DNA from 2 places in the Acerihabitans sp. genome. Region 2 is predicted to be linked to the other one. Evidence: predicted binding sites of a transcription regulator. Region 2 holds the regulator's gene; the other holds the start of a gene.

Region 1 (8,964 bases), on a different contig from region 2:
ACCATGCCGCCGTTCAACGCCGCCAGCAGCCGGGCGTTGCGCACGATTAGATGCGACCCCTTGGTGCCGCCGATAAGCTTCGGCGGCGGGGATGCCGGGCTGAGCGTCCCGTTAAGCCGGTCAATCCAGGCGCCGGTGGCGTTAATCACCAGCTCCGGCGCCAGGGTAAAGATTTCGCCGCTCAGTTCGTCGCGCAGGGTCACCCCGCCGTCGCCCACCCCCGCCAGGCTCAGGTAATTGATAGCCAGCGCCCGCGGGTTGGCCCGCTCGCTGTCCTCGATAAGTTCATACCCCAGCCGCTCCGGATAGTTGATCCAGGCGTCATAATAGGTGGCGCTGCATTTTACCCAATCGTTAAATTCCGGCCACCGCCGGCGGGTTTCGCCGCCGCCCGCCAGACGGTGACCCGGCATGGATCCCCGCGCGCGCGTATAAAAATCGTACAGGGTCAAGCCGGCTTTAATCACCATGGCGCCGCGCCGCGACGGCCGCTCGGCCAGGCCGATAAAACGCTTGCCGGCGTTGACCAGCCCCGAGCAGTAGGAATCGATGGGCACGGTGGTGCGCAGCGGCATCACATAGTGCGGGGCATTTTTCAGCAGCCGGTCGCGTTCCTCCACCGATTCCTTGACCAGGGCGAACTCACCGGTCTCAAGATAGCGCAGCCCGCCGTGGATCATGCGCGACAGCGCCCCGCTGGCCGCCTGGCACCAGTCCCCCCGCTCCACCAGGATGACGGGAATACCCTGTAGCGCCAGTTCGCGAAAGGTGCTGATACCGTTAATGCCGCCGCCGACAACCAGCACCGGCGCCGCGCCGCGGCGGCGCAGCTCGTCCAGGCGCCCGGCGCGGTCAAGCCGGGGCGCCGCCTGCGTATTTCCCTGGGAATGGGTGCTGTTTAGCATGCTGCCTCCTGTTGATGCTCCGGCGACAACAGTTCGATAATCCCCGCGGCGGTGGACTCATCGGTGACAATACCCTTGAGATAGCCCCCGCGCAGCACGCTGCTGGCCGGTTCGATTTTATCGCTGCCCGCCGCCACGGCAAAGGAAAAGGGAATATGCCGCAGCTCTTCCAGGGTCAGGCTCACCAGACGTTGATTATCGGCGAAACAGGCGGGCCGCCCCTGCGCGTCAAGCAGATGCGCCAGCACCTCGCTGCGCGCCCCGCTGGATTCGACGCTGGCTTGGGCATGCCGCACCGACGGGTTTAAATCATAATAACTGGAACTGGAAGCATGAATCGATCCCAGGCCGACGATGGCGATATCGGCTTCGCGCGCCTGTTGCAGCACCTGATGCACCTGGCTTATCTCCATCAGCATCTGGCGCTGCGCGGGGGTATCGGCAAACAGCGGCGCATGGATTTGATAGGCCTTGCCGCCGAGTTTGGCCGCCAGCTCGGACGCCACGTGGTTAACATCGGTATAATGCTGGCCCTGCACGCAGCCCAGCGCGGGCACCACGTCGACCCGAAACCGGCGCGACGTGGACAGGGCCTCCACCATGGCGCTGACCCCTTTGCCGCCGGTAAGGGCGATAGTATCGCCGTCCTTGACGCGGCTGAGCAAAAAATCCGCCGCCGCCGCGCCCACCACATGCAAATCGGCGTCGTCGCCGCCGGTCACGTTGGGCGCCACCACCACATCGCGCAACCCGCCGATGCGCGCCAGATCACGCTCCAGCTGATGGGCGGAAAGAAACGGCGAGCGGATGGTTATCTCCACCATGCCCGTATCCCGGCCCTGGCGGATCATCCGATTGACGGTAGCCACCGATAACTGGGTATGTTCCGCTATTTCCGACTGCTTTTTACCGTCGAGGTAATACATTACCAGCACCCGGTAAATCTGGCGCGCCAGGGTAAACGACAACGGCTCGCTAATAGTATCCATCAACATCACTCCCGGAATCGCGAAGAAGATAAAGGGTCAGGCGCTGCGGTATTTATTCATAATATGATCCATTGACACCGCCGCCAGTAATATCAAGCCTTTAATCAAATCCTGCCAGTAAACCGAGACATTGATCAGGATTAGCGAACTGGTGACGATGGACAACAGCGCCACCCCCAGCACCGCGCCGAGAATGGAACCGGTGCCGCCCTTCAGGCTCGCGCCGCCGATCACCGCCGCGGCAATCACGTTCAGCTCCATGCCCACGCCAAAGGTCGGGGTGGCGGAGCCCAGGCGCGCCATATAGATAATGCCGGCGAGACCGGCCAGGGTGGAGGTCAGCACCGTCACCAGCAGCTTGATTTTATTCACGCGGATACCGGAATAGGCGGCGGCCCGTTCATTGCTGCCGGTATAAAACACCTTACGGAACGCCGCGGCCTTGCGCAGCAGAAAATCAAACGCCACCACCAGGATAAAAAACAGGATAATCACAAACGGCATGCCCCAAACCGTACCCTGGCCGACAAACTTAAACGCGGCGGGCAGAGTGAACAGCGACAGCGGCGTCCCCTGGGTAATAATCATGCACAGCCCGCGCACGATAACCATGGCCGCCAGCGAGGCGATAAAATGGCTGAGTCCGATGCGCGTCACCGTCAGCCCCATCAGCAGCCCCACCAGCGACGCCGAGGCGATACCGGCCAGGCTTGCCGTCCAGGGATCCAGCCCCGACAGGAACAGTTGCCCCGCCACCACCATCGACAGGCACACCACCGACCCCACCGACAAATCGATGCCGCCGACGATAAGCAGGATGGTCATGCCCACCACCACGATGCCCTCGATGGAGAACGACAGCAGCATCGCCTTCATATTGGCCCAGGTAAGAAAATAGGGCGACGTAAAGCTCATAATCACAAAAATGAGCATAATGATTACCGTCAGGCCCACTTCACGCTGGCGGAATACCGCGCCGAACCAGCGCAGGGGCGCTTTGACGGCATGGGTGGATAAAAAAAGCGTATTGATGGTCATGGCGTTACCCCTTTGTTGACTCCCCGGTTAAGCCGCCGCGCCGGCGGCGAGACGCATGATATTTTCTTCCGTCATTCCCGCCCCGGTGACTTCCCCGCCGATGCGGCCCTCATGCACCACCAGCACCCGGTCGCACAGTCCGATCAGCTCCGGCAGCTCGGAGGAGATAACCACCAGCGCCACGCCGCTTTCCGCCAGCAGATGCAAAATCTGATAAATTTCCGCCTTGGCGCTGATATCCACCCCGCGCGTCGGCTCGTCGAGAAACAGAATGGCGGGCTTGACCGACAGCACCTTGGCCAGCGCCACCTTTTGCTGATTGCCGCCGGAAAGCGACGATACCGGATCGCCGGGCCGGCCTTTTTTCAGCCAAACCTCCCGGCCGAGGCGCTCCGCCTGCCGCCGCTCGGCGCCCCGGCTAAGCAGGCCGTAACGGCCGCAGACGGCGGCGATGTCCAGCGACGAGATATTCCAGTCGATGGGCATATCGACAAACAAGCCCGCCGCCTTGCGGTCTTCAGACAAATAGGCCATACCCAACCGGACGGCATCGGCGTAGTGGCGCAGGCGCACCGCCCTACCGTTGACCATCACCTTGCCACGCTTAAGCGGGTCGATGGCGCAAATGGCCTGGGCGATTTCGGTGCGTCCGGATCCCATCAGCCCGCCGATGCCCAGGATTTCCCCCGGCCGCAGCGCAAAGGCAATATCAAAGAACCGGTGGTCGTCCGACAAGCCCTCGACCGCCAGCACCGGCGCCAGATGCCGGCAGTCCGCGCGTTTGGGCGGATACAGGCGGGTCAGCTCGCGCCCCACCAGCCGGGTTATCAACTGGTCCGGGGTCAGCGCGCCGAGGGTTTCGCAGCCCACCGTGCGGCCGTCGCGCAAAATGGTCACCCGCTGGCACAACGAAAAGATCTCGGCCATGCGATGGCTGATATAAATCACCGCCATGCCCTGTTCGCGCAGCTGGCGCACGATGGCGAACAGCCGCTGCGCTTCCGGCTCGGTCAGCGCCGCGGTGGGTTCGTCCAGGATCAGGATGCGACAGTCCAGCGTCAGCGCCTTGGCGATTTCCACCAGTTGCTGTTGCGACAGCGGCAGGCTGCCGACGCGGGCGGTTACCGGGATCGGCGTCAGCCGGTCCATCACCGCCTGGGCCTTGCGCCGCAGCTCGCCATGGTTAATCCAGGCCTTGCCCGCGCTGTTGATATGAGCCATATAGATATTTTCATAAATGGAAATATCCGGGCACAGGGCAATCTCCTGATGGACCAGGCCGATGCCCAGCCGCTGTGCCTCGGCGGGGGAGCGGATCGCCACCGGCCGTTCGTTTAGCCAAATCTGGCCGGCATCGGGTTTGATAATGCCGTCGATGATGTTCATCAGGGTGGATTTGCCCGCGCCGTTTTCTCCCGCCAGGGCATGGATTTCACCGGCCGCCACGGCAAAATCCACCTTATCCAACGCCTGTATCGGCCCAAAGGATTTGCTGACGCCGCTAAGCCGCAAGACTGAAGGTGCTGACATGGCGGACTCCTTATTCATTAATGCCCTTGGTGCCGCGGCGTTTCAGATAGCCGTCCCAGCGGAAATCGTCGGCGTTATCCTTGGTGACCACGGCGTAGCCGTTATCCAGCAGGGGAAAGGAAAACGGATTGGCGCCGGTGCGCTTGGCATCGTTCATCGGATCGATAAGTTCCGGATGCGCCGCCAGGAACAGCGTCATAAACCCCATATAACCCTGCACCCCCTGGTTGGGATCGATGGCGGCAAACACCTGGCCGGCTTTGATCATATCCAGTACCTTGGCATTCACATCCACCGTGATCACCTTGACCTTACCGCCGTTTTCCACCACCGCCTGGGCGGCGCCGATGGCGGAGCTGGCCTCCGGCATAAACAGCACCGACAGGTTGGGATGCGCCTGCAGGATGGACAACACGGCATTGTAGGCTTTCGACGGGTCCTGATTGGTCGCCGCGCGGGCCACCAGCTTGATATCCGGGTACTGCGTTTTCATTTCATCGATAAACGCGCTGACCCGCCGGTCGTGGTTGTCCTGGCCGGGATTTTCCAGCACCGCGAATTCACCTTTGCCGTTGACGGCCTTGCCCATCAGATCGGCGGCGGCGCGGCCCTCGCGGAAGTTATCCGAGGTGATATACGCCACGCGTTTACTGTTGGGCGAATCGGCGGCAAAGGTCACCACCGGAATACCCGCCTCGGCCGCCCGGTTAATCGGTTCGATAAACGGATCGGGGTTCATCGGATGCAAAAAGATACCGGCCGGTTTTTGCGCCAATACCTGTTCGAAACTGGCCAACTGCTGGTTGACGTCATACGCGGGGGTGCCGCCGTAGACGGTTTTACAGCCTAGCTGGTGCGCCGCCTGTTTAAACATTTCATAGACCGGGAACCAATATTCCACCCCGGTGACCATCACATTCATATAATAGGTTTCGCCCGGCTTGCAGCGAAACTGCGGCCCGTCGGCGGCCGAAGCCTGGCTGGCGCCGCCCAGGGCGGCAAGGCATAATGTCAACGCAATAAGCTGTTTTTTCATGATATTTCCCCGGAAAACGATGGGTTGGCCTGGCTCAGCCGCGACGGCGAAACAATAACGGAACCACGAGCCCGGGAAGCGTTGTAATTTATTTCATAGCAAAGAAATAAATTACATAGCTATGTATAGATAATGTGAAAATATTGTTCAAGAAATGATTGATTCCGGATACGGGAAGCGTGAGAGAGTTCAAAAAGGCGGCCGGATCTGTGAGGCCAGGCACATCGGCCCGGCACCGTCCGCCTCGGTGATAAAGATCGGCGGGAACCGGCGTTGCACGCTATTGGTGCCGATGCACCCTATTGGTGAGCCGGCGGCACGCAAATGATCCCGACCCCGGCGCAAACGATTACGTTTTTACTGCTGGAAACAGTAAATTACCTATATAATGCGCCTGCTTCGCCCAGTGCCGCATTCGGCATGCGCTCGCAATAGTGGCATAGCGATTGCTTTGGCTGTGCAGACAACTTCAATGAGAAAACTCCCATGTTAGAAAAACTATTTCAATTAAAGGCCCATCGTACCAACGTGCGAACCGAAATTCTGGCCGGGCTGACCACTTTTTTGGCAATGGCATATATTCTGTTTGTAAATCCGTCAATCCTGAGCGCCACCGGCATGGATAAAGGCTCGGTGTTTGTCGCCACCTGTCTGGCCGCCGCCATCGGCTCGGCGCTGATGGGCTTTATCGCCAACTATCCCATCGCCCTGGCGCCGGGCATGGGGCTGAACGCCTTCTTTACCTATACCGTGGTTTTGCATATGGGTTACACCTGGCAGATTGCGCTGGGCGCGGTGTTTTTATCGGCGCTGATCTTCTTCGCCCTGTCGATTTTCAAGATCCGCGAATGGATCATCACCAGCATTCCGTTGCCGCTGCGCTCGGGCATTGCCGCCGGGATAGGGTTGTTCCTGGCCATTATCGCCCTTGAAGGCGCCGGCATCGTCGTGGCCAATCCGGCCACCCTGGTGGGCCTGGGCGATCTGGGCAAGGCCGGTCCGCTGTTCGCCATGCTGGGCTTTGTGCTGATTGTGGTGCTGGAAGCCCGCCGGGTTCCCGGCGCGGTTCTGATCGGTATCCTGGCGGTGACGTTCCTGTCCATCGCCATGGGCTATAGCCAATTTTTCGGCGTGATCTCCATGCCGCCGTCCATCGCGCCGACCTTTTTGCAGCTTGATATCCGCGGCGCGCTGAACATTTCCCTGGTAAGCGTAGTGTTCGCGTTCCTGTTCGTGGACGTGTTCGACAACTCCGGTACCCTGATAGGCGTGACCAAACGCGCCGGCCTCACCGACGAGGCGGGCAATATCCCGCGCATGGGCAAGGCGCTGATCGCCGATAGCGCCGCCGCGCTGTTCGGTTCACTGCTCGGCACCTCCACCACCACCAGCTATATCGAGTCGGCCGCGGGCGTCAGCGCCGGCGGACGCACCGGCCTGACGGCTATCGTGGTGGGCGTCCTGTTCCTGCTCAGCCTGTTCTTCGCGCCGCTGGCCTCCAGCGTGCCGGCGTTCGCCACCGCGCCCGCGCTGCTGTTTATCGCGGTGCTGATGACCTCGGGCCTGGCGGAGATCGACTGGAAGGACATTACCGTCGCGGCTCCCGTGACCGTAACCGCGCTGACCATGCCGCTGACCTACTCCATCGCCAACGGCATCGCCTTTGGTTTTATCACCTGGACGGTGGTAAAACTGCTGGCCGGACGCACCCGCGACCTGAACGCCGCGTTAATCGTACTGTCGATTCTGTTTGTGATAAAGCTAGGCTGGCTCAGCGCCTGATTACCGTTTTATCACCCCACCCCGCCGGCATCGCGCGCCCGCGGGGTATTTTTTTGCCGCACGCGGCCCGTCCGGGCGCTATTTCGCCATTGTCGGCTGGACCCGCAGGCCGCCGGGCGCATTAACCGGAACCAGGGGAGCATGCAGGCTGAACCCCGGCACCGAGCAGGCCCACAGATACAGCGAGGCGGTGGTGCCGTAAGGGGCATAACGGCGGCGATAGCGCTCAAAACGCTCGCGGGGCAATTCCTTATGCCGGTAAAGGACCATCATGCCGCGGCGAATGGCCAAATCGCCCCAGCTCACGACATCGGGCCGGCCGAGTGAAAACATCAGCAGCATTTCCGCGGTCCAGATCCCGATGCCCGGCAGACGCGACAGGGCGGCGATGACATCCTGGTCCGAATAGGACGATATCGCCGCCAGATCCAGCTCGCCGCTCATGGCGGCGGTGGCGGCGCCCTTGATATAAAGCGCTTTTTTCATCGTCATGCCGCAGGACTGAATCTGCTCGGCGGTCAGGCTTTCCATGGCGGCGGGGGTAACGGCGCCCGCCAGCAGGGTCAGGCGGGCGTTTACCGTCAGGGCGGCCTTGGTGGAAATCTGCTGGTCGACTATATTTCTGACCAGGGCGGCAAACACATCCGGCATCAGCGGCCGCTCAATCATTCCGACGCGCTCAATGGCCTGCGCCATGCGCTTATCCCTTTTCGCCAGCCAGGACAGCTCTTTGGTGCCGTATTCAAATTTATCCATTACGTCGCTCATCAGGTCTTGGTGGTGGAACAGGGTCGCGTATAAGAATACCATTTTGTTAATCAGGCCATAATTCATTTAAAATTGTTAACCCGTGCCGGCGCCCGATGCCGGGGGGCGTATCCTGGAACCCTTTTTCCCGAGGTAAGATGCATGAAACCACGTAAGGTGATGATAATCGGCGCGGGCAATGTCGGCTCCTCCGCCGCGTACGCGTTGCTCAACCAGCAGTTTTGCGAGGAGATCATCCTGGTGGATTTAAACCAGCAGTTGGTTGAGGGCCACCGCAAGGATCTGGCGGACGCGGCGGCGTATATGCCCAGCCGTATCGTTATCAGCAGCCGTCCGTCAACCGACTGCGCGGATGTCGATATCGCGGTGATCACCGTGTCCGGCGGCGGCCTCAAGCCGGGGCAAACGCGGCTCGACGAGTTGGACGGCACCGCGCGCATCGTCGGCAATATCGTGCCGGACATGATGCGTAATGGGTTTAACGGCATATTCCTTATCGCCACCAATCCGTGCGATATCATCACCTACCAGGTCTGGAAACTCTCCGGCTTGCCGCGCCATCAGGTGCTGGGCACCGGCGTGTGGCTGGACACCACGCGCTTGCGGCGCATCCTGGCGGAACAGCTGGATATCGCCGCGCAAAGCGTGGACGCCTTTATCCTCGGCGAGCATGGCGACACGCAGTTTCCGGTGTGGTCGCATTGTTCGGTTTACGGTATGCCGCTCAATGAGTACAGCCGGCTGAAAACCGGCCAGGAGCTTGATTTCCCCGCGCTTGGCGAACGCACCCGCCAACTGGGGTTTGAAATCTACTCGCAGAAGGGGTGTACCGAATATGGCGTCGCCGGCACCATTGCCGAGATTTGCCGCAATCTGTTTACCAGCAGCCATCGCGCCCTGACGGTTTCCTGCGTAC
Region 2 (8,964 bases):
CGCCGGATAAAAAAAGCCACCTCCGGCAGCGATACCGGCGGTGGCTTTTTTATGCGCAAGCGTGACGCAGGACTCAGGAAGGCGTTTGGTTTTCCTGGGCGTTGTATTTCACCGCGGCTTCTTTAACCAGCGGTTGCAGTTCGCCGTGCTGATACATCTCAATGATGATATCGCATCCGCCGACCAGTTCGCCGTCCACCCAGAGCTGTGGAAAGGTCGGCCAGTTGGCGAATTTCGGCAACTCGGCGCGAATGTCCGGATTTTGCAGGACATCCACATAGGCGAAACGTTCGCCGCAGGCTGAGAGCGCCTGCACCGCTTGGGCGGAAAACCCGCAGCCCGGCAATTTCGGCGAACCTTTCATATAAAGAAGAATCGGGTTCTCAGCTATCTGCTGCTGGATTTTTTCTATTGTCGTCATTGTCTCGCTTCCTCACGCCAGTATCTGGCTTTATCTGCACTGTTCTGCACTGCTCTGTGCGGGATGACACTCAGTCTCTTTATTCTAGCCACTACCGGGCAAACTGATAAACGTTTTTTTACCGGCACGCGCGTTCATGGCGCATTAATTCGTTCCTTTCGCGTTCGCCCGCCAGGGTAAACATGATATTTTAGCGGCTTTTCACCCCGCCGGGGTAACAAAACGGGCTTAAACATTCGTTTAATGAACGGTAACTATGTTGAATAATGCGCCGCTGAACGCTGATAAATGCAGCAAAATCGAACTTATTCACGTTTATACACAATAAGGAGTGATTTGATGATGCAATGACGGAGCAAATAGCTTAAATTCCTGTGAGGTGTCGATAACCCCCTATTTTGGGCCACATAAGGATAGCGTTTATCATGCGTTTGTGCTTTACGCTTTTTGTGTTGCTTTTTACCCAGTTGTTTCTGAATCTGGCACATGCCGCGCCGAACGCCGGCGTTAACGCCGATCAGCGCAAGTCCCAGGCCGCGGCGGCTAAAACCGGTGACCGGCGCAAGCGCAAACCGGTAAAAATGGCCAAAAAAAGCAAACCCGTCGCCAGCGAGCCCGCCGTCAGCGCAAAAGCCGTTGCTAAAAAGCCGCCTGAACCCGCGCACGCGAAAGCCGTCGCTAAAAAAAGCACTTTACGCGTGCAGGCCAAGCCCCCGCGGGCAACGGCGACGAAAAAACTGGCTAATTTCACCCCGCCGAAAAAAGGCTATAAAAGAGGCTATGGCAGGCACCGGATTAAAGACCGGGCGGCAGTGGAACTGGTGGCCAACGATGAGCCGATCAAAATGAGCGACAGCCATAAAAAACGTTACCAAACCGCCAAGCTCACGGCCATGAACAAACTGCTTTCCCAAATGGGTAAGCCCTACCGCTGGGGCGGCATGTCGCCCAATACCGGTTTTGACTGCAGCGGCCTGATTTATTACGCTTATAAAGATGTGGTGCGCATCCATATGCCGCGCACCGCCAATGAAATGTATCACCTGCGCGACGCGGCGCCGGTCAAGAAAGATGACCTGGAAAGCGGGGACCTGGTTTTTTTCCATATTTCCAATCGCGGCGCGGCCGATCATGTCGGCGTTTATCTCGGCAACGGGCGTTTTATCCAGTCCCCCCGGACCGGCAGCGATATTCGCATCAGCTATCTGAGTGAAGATTATTGGCAGGACCATTACGTTGGCGCCCGCCGGGTGGTCACGCCGAAAAATATACGCTGATACCCTGTATAAAAAAGAGGAGCCCAGGCTCCTCTTTTTTATACACCCAACCGAAGTGCAATCAGTTCATCACCGCGGTAAAGCTGAAGGCGATTATCACCAACAGCGAGAACACCGTGGTCAGTAACGACATTTTTAAATCGCTATCCATTCTGTCTCCTTAGAAGTAAGCCAAGGCGCCGGTTCTAACCACCGCGACCCCATGTAGTTATGCTCAGTTTGCCATAGCGGCGCGCAAAAAGCTTGCGCCCGGGCTGACGTCTTGACATATAACGCTTTCACTTTAGCCCGGGATCAAGGAAAATTAACGGTTAATTCCATAGCGTCGTAAAGTGCTTGCGCCTTCGACAGATATTTTAGCCAGGGCGTACGGGAGTATTCAAGGCATGGCAACCATCAAAGATGTGGCAAAACGCGCTAATGTATCCACCACCACCGTTTCGCACGTCATCAATAAAACCCGTTTTGTTGCGCAGGATACAAAACTCGCCGTAATGGACGCCATAAAACAGCTACATTACTCACCCAGCGCCGTGGCGCGCAGCCTGAAGGTTAATCGCACCAAATCCATCGGCCTGCTCGCCAGCACCAGCGAAGCGCCTTATTTTGCCGAAATTATTGAAGCGATTGAACACCACTGCTTTGCCCGCGGTTATACCCTTATATTATGCAATTCCCACAACGATCTGGAAAAACAGCGCGCCTACCTGGCGATGCTGGCGCAAAAACGCGTCGACGGGCTGTTGGTGATGTGCGCCGAGTATCCTGAAGCGCTGCTGGATATGCTGGAAGAATACCGGCATATTCCCATGGTGGTCATGGATTGGGGCGAGGCCCGCCGTGATTTTACCGACGCCATCATCGATAACGCCTTTGCCGGCGGGTATATGGCGACGCGATATCTGCTCGAACGCGGGCATCGCGCCATCGGCGCCATACCCGGCCAGCTGGCGCGCAACACCGGCGGCGGGCGCCACCGCGGCTACCTGCATGCCATGAAGGAAGCCGGCATCCCGTTAAACGATCGCTGGATAGTACAAGGCAATTTCGAACCGGAATCCGGCTACCTGGCGATGAAGCAAATCCTGGCGCAAACGCCGCGCCCCACCGCGGTATTTTGCGGCGGCGACATCATGGCCATGGGCGCGCTGTGCGCCATCAATGAAATGGGCCTGAGCGTGCCTCGGGATATTTCTTTAATTGGTTACGACAATGTGCGCAATTCGTGCTTTTTCAGTCCGGCACTGACCACCATCCATCAGCCTAAAGAGGATTTGGGCGAGGCTGCGCTGACCATGCTGCTCGACCGGATAACCAGCAAGCGCGAGGACGCCCACACCATCGAAGTGCATCCGTCGCTGATTGAACGTCACTCGGTAGCCGACGGTCCCTTCCCCGCTTAAGCCCTGCCGCCAGGCTTTTCAACGGCGGGCGGGCGCCTATCTCTTTTTTGTAAAGCGCCGTCCGCCGTGGACACAAGAATTTTCATATATCGATCTCTGTGCAAACAGTTATTGTTTCAGAATGAAATCATTAAGTTATACTATGAAATACATTAGCGCGTTAGCTATTGTCTAAATTCAGATGCAGGCTTATACTCAATATCGTTAACAATTATAACGAGTTGTCTAATTATTTTGTATAAAAGTATGTCGTGTTTTCCAACATGACATCACCCTTTTTATAAAGCGCCCGGCTAAGTGGCAGTCTATGGTTTACTTTATATTCCTCTGTTGATGGTGGTACCTCAGACACCACGGATAACCGTGGATTCTTATAAAGCCCGCAGGCAGGGTGAATGCTTTTCCTGACGGGGCATTACAGAAGAAAGGTGATGGAGAAGCTATGAGTTCCTCGTGCGTTGAAGACCTGAGCTTTCATGATAATGATTGGTACCGTATCGTCCATGAATTGCTCGCGCAGGCCGGTATTGAACTTAATGGTTCAAGACCTTTTGATCTGCGAATCAAGAATCCAGGATTTTTTAAGCGTGTATTGCAAGACGGTTCTTTAGGATTGGGCGAGAGCTACATGGACGGCTGGTGGGAATGCGAACGACTTGACATCTTTTTCCAGCGGGTTCTTAAGGCGGGGCTGGAGAACAAGCTTCCGCATCATCTTAAGGATACCCTACGGATTGCCGCCGCCCGGCTGATGAATCTCCAGTCGCGCAAGCGGGCCTGGATTGTTGGCAAAGAACATTATGATTTGGGTAATGATCTGTTTGAAATGATGCTGGATCCCTATATGCAATACTCCTGCGGCTACTGGAACAAGGCGACCACCCTTGTGCAGGCGCAACAGGATAAGCTGAAGATGATCTGCGAAAAGCTACAGTTGCGTCCCGGCATGACGCTGCTCGACGTCGGCTGCGGCTGGGGTGGGCTTGCCGCCTATGCGGCGGAAAATTATGGCGTTTCGGTACAGGGCGTTACGATTTCCGCCGAGCAGCAAAAGCTGGCGCAAACCCGCTGCGAAGGACTGGACGTCACGATTTTACTGCGCGACTATCGCGATCTGGATATGCAGTTTGATCGCATTGTTTCGGTCGGGATGTTCGAACACGTCGGCCCCAAAAATTACGCCACTTATTTCGACGTGATCGATCGCAACCTGAAACGGGACGGTCTGTTCCTGCTGCATACCATCGGCTCGAATATCACCGACATGAATGTCGACCCCTGGATAGATAAATATATTTTCCCCAACGGTTGCCTGCCGTCGGTGCAGCAGATTGCCCATGCCAGCGAAAGACATTTCGTGATGGAGGACTGGCATAACTTCGGCTCTGATTACGATAAAACGCTTATGGCCTGGTATGAACGTTTTATCGCCTCCTGGCCGTCCTTGTCCGATAAATACTCCGACCGTTTTTTCCGCATGTTCAGTTATTATCTGAATGCCTGCGCGGGCGCGTTCCGCGCGCGTAATATTCATTTATGGCAAGTGTTGTTCAGCCCTGAAGGCGTGGAAGGCGGAATACGCGTTCCACGTTAAGCCCTTGGCGCGCCGGGCCGGCGCGTTAAAGGGTATTTATCGTCGCGGCAATCGCCGCTTCCCGCTGCGCCAGAACGCGCTCCACCGTATCCACCACCGCCTGGGTCTGGGGGTCGATTTCAATATTGACCCGCTGGCCCAGCCGTTTCTTGCCAAGCGTGGTGCGCAGCAGCGTCTCCGGTATCAGGTGGACGCAAAACTTTTCCTGCACCACTTCCCCAATCGTCAGGCTGATGCCGTCGATGCCGATATAGCCTTTGTACAGAACATATTTCATCAGTTCTTTATCCGGCATCCTGAACCAGATTTGCCGATTGTTTTCCGACGTGACGATTTTCACTATCTCGGCGCTGCACATAATGTGCCCTGACATGACATGCCCGCCGATCTCGGCGTTAAAGGTGGCGGCGCGCTCCACGTTCACCTCGTCCCCGACCTGTAAATCGCCGAGATTGGTCACCCGCAGCGTCTCTTTCATCAAGTCAAACGCCACCAGGTTACCCTCGATGCCGCTCACCGTCAGGCAACAGCCATTGTGCGCAACGGAGGCGCCCGCCTCAAGGCCTGCCAGCATTGCCGCCGGCAGGGTAATGAAATGCGTGCGAAAATTCGCCTTTTCGTCAATCGCCACAATGGGCGCGGTGCCCTGAACAATACCCGTAAACATAACCTTGGCCTCTGTAAACCACCGCTGGAATCAGTCAGGCTAGTGTGCACGATTTCCACGGGAAAACCAAATCGTCCACCTCGCGTATTTGTGCCGCCCCGCACTGGTATAAACGGGCAAATGCTTTACACTATGCCCCAGATTTTTAACCTTTATGTTAACTTTCGCCTGCTTATTCCATACTCATAAAATTATAGGTGCCTACGTGCAGAAGTACTTCCTGGAAGCGCGTACATTAATGTCCCTGGCGATACCGGTTATTTTCGCGCAAATAGCCCAAACGTCGATGGGAGTGGTCGATACCATCATGTCCGGTTCCGTCAGCGCGACCGACATGGCGGCGGTCGCCGTCGGCACCTCCATCTGGCTGCCCACCATCCTGTTCGGCCACGGCCTTATCCTTGCGCTGACGCCGGTTATCGCGCAGCTGAACGGCTCCGGCCGCCGCGAGCGCATCGCCTATCAGGTGCGCCAGGGATTCTGGCTGGCGGCGGCGGCGGCGATATTGGTCATGGTGGTGCTGTATAACTGCCGCCTGGTGATCGAAAGAATGCATCATGTCGATCCCGAACTCACGCATAAAGCGGTGGCTTACCTGCACTTCCTGCTCTGGGGGGCGCCCGGCTACCTGTTTTTCCAGGTATTGCGCTGTCAATGCGACGGATTGTCCAAAACCAAGCCCGGCATGGTGATAGGCTTCCTCGGCCTGCTGGCCAACATCCCGATAAATTATATTTTTATCTACGGCAAATTCGGCATGCCGGCCATGGGCGGCGTGGGGTGCGGTATCGCCACCGCCGCCGTCTACTGGATAATGTACGTCGTGATGTGGTTCTATATGCGCCGGGCCGGCAGTTTTCAGGATCTTCATCTGCCGGGCGCGTTCACCCGGCCCGACTGGACCGCCCTGCGCCGGCTGGCCGGCCTGGGCTTGCCCGTGGCCCTGTCGCTGTTCTTCGAAGTCACGCTGTTCGCCGTGGTGGCCCTGCTGGTGGCGCCGCTGGGTATCGTCGCGCTGGCGGGACATCAGATTGCCCTGAATTTCAGCTCCCTGATGTTCGTGCTGCCGCTGTCGATGGGCGTCGCCGCCACTATCCGCGTCGGATTCCGCCTGGGGGAAAACAACGTGGAACAAGCGAGGGTCGCCGCCTGGACCAGCCTGGGCATGGGCGTGATACTGGCCTGCGTAACCGCGGTATGCACCCTGCTGTACCGGGTGGAGATCGCCCGGCTGTATAATGATACGCCGGCGGTGGTGGCGATGGCCTCCCATCTGATGGCGCTGGCGGCCATCTATCAAATCTCCGACTCCATCCAGGTGATCGGCAACGGCGTGCTGCGCGGCTATAAAGACACCCGCTCGATTTTTTTCATTACCTTTACCGCCTACTGGCTGCTGGGTCTGCCGTGCGGATATCTCCTGGCGCTGACGGACTACCTGGTGCCCGCCATGGGGCCGAGCGGTTTCTGGATGGGCTTTATCCTCGGACTGACGTCGGCGGCGGTGCTGATGACCCTGCGCATGCTTTGGCTTCAGCGCCAGCCCTCAAGGCTTATCCTCAACCGGGCGGCCCGCTGAGTTCGATGATTGCCGACGTTCGCCGGTCAAAAAACCGGCACCCTGCGTATTAGATCGTCAGTTGTTCGCCGGCGGCGGGAAAAAACGCTTTTTCCTCTTGCATGCGGTGATGTTGCCCGTTAATATTCGTCCCGCTGTCAGACAGACGGCATTGTGCAGTATGCGTTCTTAGCTCAGCTGGTTAGAGCACCACCTTGACATGGTGGGGGTCGATGGTTCGAGTCCATTAGAACGCACCACCTCTTGTGCGTCCGTAGCTCAGCTGGTTAGAGCACCACCTTGACATGGTGGGGGTCGGTGGTTCGAGTCCACTCGGACGCACCATTTCAGATATCTCCCGGATAATGGCCTTTTATCTGCCTCTTTTTGCTTTCCCTCACGCTTCACCCCGATAGCCGACAGGCGGAAAAACGCCGATAGCGATTCCCTTACGTTAATCCCCGTTGGCAATATTGTTATCTGTTGCCCGTATATACGCCCAATGTTGCACAGCGGTTATCGATTTTATTGTGCATCTGCGCAACACTTGATACTAAAAATTTGCATATTTACCACAAATGCACTCTTTTTCATGGCTTACGCATTATTTGTGCTGTTTTTATCTTGTTTCCGCCAGCCCAATAACTATAATACAAAACGTTATTTCAATCGAATGGCTCAAGCCCCATTGATTAGCCAAATACTAATTAAAACAGACTTATCCACTACCGCTTGCCGGCGCGTCCGGCCAGACAATTTAGCTATATTTTCATCATTTTCTCACTTTTTTCTCCTATCCTTGAACATGGGGAACAGGCTCGCAAGGCTGCACAATTTTTCGTCGTCGATATTTACCGGCGATATATCAGATTTATCATCCAACACAACTTGCAGATACTATTGTTATGAAAAAGACAAAAATCGTTTGTACCATCGGTCCTAAAACCGAATCGAAAGAAATGCTGTCAAAGCTGCTGCACGCGGGCATGAACGTCATGCGTCTCAATTTCTCCCACGGCGACTTTGAAGAGCACGGCAATCGCATCACCAACCTGCGCGCCATCCTGCAGGAAACCGGTATGAAAGCCGCCATCCTGCTTGATACCAAAGGGCCGGAAATCCGTACCATGAAGCTGGAAAACGGCAACGACGTTTCCCTGACCGCCGGCCAGACCTTTACCTTCACCACCGACCAAACGGTCATCGGCAGCAAAGACCGCGTTGCGGTAACCTATCCGGGCTTTGCCAAGGACCTGTCGGTGGGCAACACCGTTCTGGTGGATGACGGCCTGCTGGGCATGGAAGTTATCGCCGTCACCGAAACCACCGTGCAATGCAGGGTATTGAACAACGGTGATCTGGGCGAAAATAAAGGCGTCAACCTGCCGGGCGTGTCCATCGCGCTGCCGGCGCTGGCTGAAAAAGACAAGGGCGATTTGATTTTCGGCTGCGAACAGGGCGTGGATTTTATCGCCGCCTCGTTTATCCGTAAACGCTCCGATGTCCTGGAAATTCGTGAACACCTTAAGCTTCATGGCGGCGACCATATCCAGATCATCTCCAAAATTGAAAACCAGGAAGGCCTGAACAATTTTGACGAAATCCTGGAAGCCTCCGACGGCATCATGGTTGCCCGTGGCGACCTGGGCGTGGAAATTCCGGTCGAGGAAGTGATCTTTGCCCAGAAGATGATGATCGAAAAATGCAACCGTGCGCGTAAAGTGGTGATCACCGCCACCCAAATGCTTGACTCCATGATCAAGAACCCACGCCCAACCCGCGCCGAAGCCGGCGACGTGGCCAATGCGATCATCGACGGCACCGATGCGGTCATGCTGTCCGGTGAAAGCGCCAAAGGGAAATATCCGCTGGAAGCCGTGACCATCATGGCCACCATCTGCGATCGCACCGACCGCGTGATGCCCAGCCGCATCGACAGCCTCAACGACAGCCGCAAGCTGCGCATCACCGAAGCCGTATGTCGCGGCGCGGTGGAAACCGCTGAAAAACTGGAAGCGCCGTTGATAGTCGTGGCGACCGAAGG

The links. Region 2 encodes PurR, which represses purine synthesis genes. Its sites were predicted from a motif close to CANGCAAACGTTTGCNTG; they were not measured.
Region 1: a site for PurR is predicted at 5,837-5,854, ahead of VGC33_RS06615 (NCS2 family permease). Genes of this name have one in related genera too.

Annotation. Positions count from the first base shown of each region.
Region 1 is NZ_DASWOM010000038.1:12,380-21,343, forward strand. Features, by position in the region: gene VGC33_RS06590 (glycerol-3-phosphate dehydrogenase/oxidase) at 1-905, opposite strand, end outside; gene VGC33_RS06595 (sugar-binding transcriptional regulator) at 899-1,894, opposite strand; gene VGC33_RS06600 (ABC transporter permease) at 1,931-2,932, opposite strand; gene VGC33_RS06605 (sugar ABC transporter ATP-binding protein) at 2,960-4,462, opposite strand; gene VGC33_RS06610 (substrate-binding domain-containing protein) at 4,473-5,498, opposite strand; gene VGC33_RS06615 (NCS2 family permease) at 5,985-7,280, shown strand; partial or broken gene VGC33_RS06620 (DNA-3-methyladenine glycosylase family protein) at 7,443-8,036, opposite strand; gene VGC33_RS06625 (L-lactate dehydrogenase) at 8,190-8,964, shown strand, end outside.
Region 2 is NZ_DASWOM010000047.1:691-9,654, reverse strand. Features, by position in the region: gene VGC33_RS08335 (Grx4 family monothiol glutaredoxin) at 74-421, opposite strand; gene VGC33_RS08330 (C40 family peptidase) at 847-1,698, shown strand; gene cydH (cytochrome bd-I oxidase subunit CydH) at 1,760-1,849, opposite strand; gene purR (HTH-type transcriptional repressor PurR) at 2,085-3,101, shown strand; gene cfa (cyclopropane fatty acyl phospholipid synthase) at 3,544-4,695, shown strand; gene VGC33_RS08310 (riboflavin synthase subunit alpha) at 4,721-5,362, opposite strand; gene VGC33_RS08305 (MATE family efflux transporter) at 5,568-6,941, shown strand; tRNA gene VGC33_RS08300 (tRNA-Val) at 7,104-7,180, shown strand; tRNA gene VGC33_RS08295 (tRNA-Val) at 7,189-7,265, shown strand; gene pykF (pyruvate kinase PykF) at 7,826-8,964, shown strand, end outside.